Regions from separate parts of the Paenibacillus vandeheii genome, predicted to be linked through region 1. Evidence: riboswitches for the same ligand, from Rfam matches in the RefSeq annotation. Region 1 holds a riboswitch; the other holds the start of a gene.
The links. Region 1 has a riboswitch for cyclic di-AMP ahead of P5G61_RS06960 (C40 family peptidase). Riboswitches for the same ligand answer to the same signal wherever they lie in the genome.
Positions count from the first base shown of each region.

Region 1 (3,116 bases):
AGAACGACAGCAAAGAGCACGCGCAGCGGTAACTTTCAGTCGGGACATACTTTCGAATGACATGACAGTCCAATACAGTCACGTGAGACCTAAATGACTTTTCATTTAGGTCTCTTTTTGTAAATAATTTTTATGGAGAAAGTAGGCGTCGGAAATATGATCAGTGATGCAGAATTGGATGCACTGCGTTTATCGGGTGAAAAAGTAAGGGTGATTCGGGACGAGATTCAGTCCAATGATGTGACAGGCATTGTCGTAGCCTGGGACGGGGAGCAGGTACTCATTCGCCGTCAGAATCGTCGTGTGGTCAAGCTTGACCGGAATTATCAGTATCAGTTGTTCAGCGAACCACGCAAGAGCCTGCTCGAAGAATAGGACATGCATTTTAGGTTCATTTACCATGGAAGTTTTGGCATAATTGCAGCTCTCGGGAGAGAAGATAGGTACAGTGAGAGTTTGTAACATATCAGCCGAGAGGATGTGCGGTAACCATGACACTGATGAATGATAAGGTTCATGCCTATAAAGATCAGATGGGTGAATTAAGCGACGTGCTGCCTGCAGTGGTGAAGTCCTATCATGAGTTCACTGGAGAATGTTTTCAGGCAGGAGCGATGGATGCCAAGACCAAACAGCTAATAGCCCTGGGCATTGGATTGTTTGCCAATAATGAGGTATGTACGTTCTACCATGTGGAAGAGGCACGTGCCAAAGGAGCGACCGATCAGGAGATTATGGAGACGGTGGCTGTGGCTGGAGCCGTAGGCGGAGGCCATGCGCTGTCTCAGGGTGCAATGAGAGTACAGAAGGCTTTACATTAACCTATGTATTGCAGAACCATTTTGTCCAGCTTTCTGTAGAAAATGTAGGGTAGACAAAGAAAAGGCTCCGGTTATAACCGAAGCCTTTTCGTGTTCAACTTATATTTTGCCCAACATTTTGTTATACATAAACTGTCCTGTTACCCGGCGAGCTGTTACGTAACGATCATTAAAGTAAGGATTGGATAATTGAGTGATACTTACACCCTTGCTGCTCGAAGCGTGAGCGAACTGTCCGCCACCGATATATACACCTGTATGTGAAATGCCATTACCCATCGTATTAAAGAACACCAGGTCACCTGTACGCAGATTAGCTTTGGATACCGGCGTACCAGCCTTGGCTTGCTGCTGCGAAGTACGTGGCAATTCAATGCTGTATTTGTTGAAAATATATCTCATGAATCCCGAGCAATCAAACCCGGCGAGCGTAGTGCCACCCCATTTGTAAGGTATGCCTGTCATGTTGTTTACCACGGTGTTAATACTGCTTGCCTCAGTGCTTGTTGCCCCGGATGTAAATAGTACTGCTGCTCCAAAAATGGAGATGATAAGCTTTTTCAAAATTTGTGTTCTCCCTTCGATGCCTACGGAGTTAGCTAAGGGTTCGGTAGAAGGTTCCCTATATTTCCTATGTATAAGAATAATTCACCCAAAATGGTTCCCCCGTTTTCAAACATGAAACTCGGCAAATGAATAATTAAGTTTTTGTAACCTTTTGAAACTATATTGCATAAATACGAAAATGTCAAACCTGTTTTAATGTTTTCTTAGCACCTCAATGTTAACGGAATTCTGACTTTTTATGTTGAAAAAACTCGAATGTTGGATTCTAATCGATGACAAAAAAGTAACTACTGTTTCAACTGGAGAGAAATTGGACAATGTATTGGTTATATTACATACATTGAAGTGGGAAATTATATTTTTTTTGTTGACACTAATTACCTGCACATGATATATTATTTCTTGTCGCCGCGATATAATTTCTCGGAGATATGATATACGCGGTCGTGGCGGAATTGGCAGACGCGCACGGTTCAGGTCCGTGTGGGCTAACCCCCGTGGAGGTTCGAGTCCTCTCGACCGCATCATACTCATCATCAATAGGTTTCTGTTCTGCGCTTTTATGCAGATCAGAGCCTTTTTTATATTTGTCAGGATATTCAGGCTTCAACTCATCACCTGCGCGGAACTACAGGATATATCGTTCTAGAGACTAAACCGTCTTTTTCTAACTCACGAAGCTGATGGGTTAATGACAGCAAAAGATATAAGCAAAGATTTAGTAGCGATTGCTTCCGGGAATGGGGGAAGCAATCGCTATGTTTTTTTGCGGATATTTTATTTTTTTGTCCACCACATGTGTACAAAGAATGAAAAAGATGATACATTGAAATTAGTTTAATTCCTTTTATAACAGGGTTTTTTGGAGGAATACTATGTCTCCTGTACGAGGACATACGTATATCGAGGAGGGAATGGAATGTCAAGTCAGGCATTGGACCAATTTTTAAGTTCGAACATCGAAGATCTAAAGACTAAAGGTCTATATAACGTCATCGATACGCTGCAGGGTGCAAATGGTCCTGTTATTCGCATCGACGGAACGTCCCTAATCAATTTGTCTTCCAATAACTATTTGGGACTGGCAACAGATTACCGCCTGATTGATGCTTCAGTTAAGGCGTCGCAGACATACGGGGCAGGCGCAGGGGCTGTGAGAACAATCAATGGTACGATGGATCTTCATATTGAGCTTGAAGAAAAACTGGCCCGTTTCAAAAAAACGGAAGCCGTTATCGTGTATCAATCAGGTTTTAACTGCAATATGGCTGCTATATCCGCGGTAATGGACCAGCATGATGCGATTTTATCCGATGAGCTGAACCACGCTTCGATTATTGATGGCTGCCGCCTGTCGAGAGCTAAGGTGATTCGCTTTAAGCATTCGGATATGAATGATTTAAGACAGCAGGCGAAAGATGCCAAGGAATCCGGTCAGTACCATAAAATTATGGTCATCACCGACGGGGTTTTCTCCATGGATGGTGATATAGCAAAGCTGCCCGAAATCGTGAAAATAGCAGAAGAATTCGATCTGATTACTTATGTGGATGATGCCCACGGTTCGGGCGTTCTCGGAGCAGGTGCGGGAACCGTGAAGCATTTTGGATTGTCCGACCGCATTGACTTTCAAATTGGTACTCTTTCCAAGGCGATCGGCGTTGTCGGCGGTTATGTGGCTGGTAAAAAACAACTGATCGAATGGTTGAAGCTGAGAAGCCGTCCGTT
Region 1 covers NZ_JAROCD010000003.1:296,864-299,979, forward strand. The annotation lists gene P5G61_RS06945 (hypothetical protein) at 1-32, shown strand, start outside; gene P5G61_RS06950 (hypothetical protein) at 157-375, shown strand; gene P5G61_RS06955 (carboxymuconolactone decarboxylase family protein) at 492-821, shown strand; gene P5G61_RS06960 (C40 family peptidase) at 921-1,385, opposite strand; cyclic di-AMP (ydaO/yuaA leader) riboswitch at 1,391-1,522, opposite strand; tRNA gene P5G61_RS06965 (tRNA-Leu) at 1,829-1,912, shown strand; gene P5G61_RS06970 (glycine C-acetyltransferase) at 2,308-3,116, shown strand, end outside.

Region 2 (3,116 bases), on a different contig from region 1:
CTCTGCCTGCCGGTTCGGATGACCTCTACTTCTTATTTGAGCAATTCTTTGATGTCTGCTTCAATTTTATCAGGTGTTGTTTTGGGAGCATACCGTTTCAGAACACGTCCGTTCTGATCCACAAGGAATTTGGTGAAGTTCCATTTGATGGCTTTGGAGCCGAGTACGCCGGGTGCTTCTTTGGTAAGATGCTGAAATAGAGGATGAGCGCTTGAACCATTCACATCGATCTTCTCAAACATCGGGAAGCTGATACCATAGTTCATCTGGCAGAACTCGGCAATATCATCAGAAGAGCCTTTTTCCTGTGCAAACTGGTTGCTTGGAAAACCAAGAACTTCAAATGGGGAGTCTTTAAACTTGTCCTGGAGTTCTTGCAGACCTTTGAATTGAGGTGTAAGGCCGCATTGGCTTGCTGTATTCACGATAAGCAATACTTTGTCACGATAGTTGGACATCTCAACTTCCTGACCGCGAAGGGTGTTTACTTTGTAGTCGTAGACTGACATGAAAATCGCCTCCATTTCATATTCTTCTATCTTCTATTATATTGATTGCAATTAAATATTGCAAAATTAATATTGTTTTTTTAACCCCATTTGGACCTCTCGTGTATGAACTGTGAATGTTTTGCTACCTGAATTTCGCTAAAGAGAGAATTAGAGAGCTTTAAAGAGATGGGTAGAGAATGGATGTGTTGTAAGCGTTATTATTGATGGGAAATGGCAAAAATCCGTCGATTCGGTGATCTGCGCAGACTTTACACCGATATGGCACGGGTGTATGATTCATATCGTAATTCCAATTTAAATTAAATTTTACATGAAAAACGAAACAAACGATAATATCGCTCTGATTAATGATGATAAAGGAACGATGTTTTAATCGCTGAGTTTCCATTCATTCATGGGTGGGAAACGGGGGAACCAACAGGATGAACTGTCCAGGACAGTGGGCATCCATGGGGTGAATTTTCCGGTGACAGCCGGAAATAGGGCGACTCTCGCGTCCGAATCCGTCAGCTAACCTCGTAAGCGTTAGAAGGGAGAGGCAACAAGCCGTACGCTGGTTCATAGTGTCTTTTTGCTATGGATTATTAAGAAGCGTCCGGGAGGCCTTGGTCCCCCACGCTTCTTTTTTGTTGTCTTTTCACGCCAAGGGAGGAACAAATGATGGATAAAGAGATGATCTTAGTGACTGCTCCAAATGAAGCAGGACGTAAATTTATCAAATTGCTGATGTACAAAAAAATGCCGTTTGCCGTTCTGACCAACAGTGCAGGGGAAGAGCGCAGGCTCCGGAGAATCGGTGTGGAGCATGTCATTCGCATGAACACGGCTGCAGCTCAGAAATGGTTTTTGCCGCAAGGCAGTGTTGGCAATGTTTTTATTTTTGAAAATAGCTTAAACCTGACCTGCCGATATTTGCAGATCTGCCGCTCCTGGACATCCAAGTCCCTGTGTGTCATTACAGAACAGAGCCATCCCAAAGGGATTTATCGGGGAATGGGTGCAGACCGTATTGTATATTCCTTGAATGGGGAAGTTGGGTTTTTGCTTAATGGTTAGTATCTAGTGTCTAGTGCTATTCCTGTGATTGATCCGATGTAAGCTGCCTGTTATAATTGAAATCATAAATAAACGGAATCTTGAGGAGACTCATGCGTGATGGTGAGTCTTCTTTTTTATGGTTTGGGTAATGGGGAAATGAATTTCCTGTGGCTAACGAGGAGGAATAGGCGTGCCGGATGTACGTGGAATACAATGGTTGTTCTTTGATGTGGGGGATACGCTCGTGGACGAATGGGAGCCGGTGGATGATATTATCGGTCAGTTCGTTCGTGAAGCTTGCGCACTGGGTTACCAGGTGGAAATGCAGACGGTACGAGAACTATTTGCCGCTTCCTACCGAAATTACGAGCAATGGCCGATGAAATTGGCTATTCGTACCCTTATTAGCGATGAAGGGCACCGGGAACAGATACAGGAGAAGCTAAAGTTCCGCAAAGAGCTTGAGCGCCCCTTCGCGTCAGCCGACGCTGTTCTCCAGACGTTGTCGCAGCACTATAAGATTGGCATCATTGCCAATCAGAGCCCGGGAACGGAAAATCGTCTGGAAAGCTACGGCTTACGCAAGTATGTGGATGTGCTGGCCTGTTCCGCTGAAGAAGGAGTGTCCAAGCCTGATCCTGAATTGTATGCTGTAGCTCTGAAACAGGCGGGATGTAAACCGGAGGAAGCGGTCATGATCGGCGATCGGATTGATAATGATATTATTCCGGCTAAGAAGCTGGGTATGCACACGATCCGAATTTTGCAGGGGTATGGCAGGTTCCAGCCGGAGCTAGCAGATGCAGAGCGTCCGGACTGGACGGTTGAATCACTGGATGAGCTACTTCCCTTGCTGATGGTAACTCAAAATTGATAAATAAACTAAAAGCGGTATTTAAGAGCTAATCTAATCGGTATGGATCAGGTTGGATTAGGTTCTGCTAAAACATATAAAAGGCTGATCGTCTCAAGGGAACGGTACTTGAGTTGATCAGCCTTTTTGAGTTAGACAAAATACGGATTCGTTTCAATTAGCTTAGAACAGCATAATGGTCTGGATGATCAGATACACATTCAGGACAACAATAACTCCGGCAATGATCCAGGAGGTGATTTTGAGCCAAAGCTTGTTAGCAAAATCCCCCATGCTTTTTTTGTCACTCGTAAACATGATCAGCGGAATGACGGCAAAGGGTAGCTGCAGGGACAGCACAACCTGGCTCAGAATCAACAGTTCCTCTGTTCCGTGCTCTCCGGCAATGGCTGTTACGATGACCGCCGGGATGATCGCGATCAGACGTGTTACCAGTCGACGAAGCCACGCCGGAATACGAATGTTCAGGAAGCCTTCCATTACAATCTGTCCGGACAGCGTGCCTGTGAGTGTTGAGTTCTGGCCTGAAGCCAGTAGGGCTACACCGAACAGGATGCTGGCTATGGTGGTTCCCAGCAAAGGTGTCAGCAGATGGTAAGCATCCGTAATTTCCGCGACCTGGGTCATACCTGCACTATGGAACACGGCAGCTGAAACAATTAGGATGGCTGCATTGATGAACAGGGCCAGCG
Region 2 covers NZ_JAROCD010000002.1:421,784-424,899, forward strand. The annotation lists gene P5G61_RS04690 (glutathione peroxidase) at 33-509, opposite strand; cyclic di-AMP (ydaO/yuaA leader) riboswitch at 877-1,053, shown strand; gene P5G61_RS04695 (HAD family hydrolase) at 1,173-1,568, shown strand; gene P5G61_RS04700 (HAD family hydrolase) at 1,741-2,424, shown strand; gene P5G61_RS04705 (Nramp family divalent metal transporter) at 2,587-3,116, opposite strand, start outside.
Region 2: another riboswitch for cyclic di-AMP. It lies ahead of P5G61_RS04695 (HAD family hydrolase); the one in region 1 lies ahead of P5G61_RS06960 (C40 family peptidase).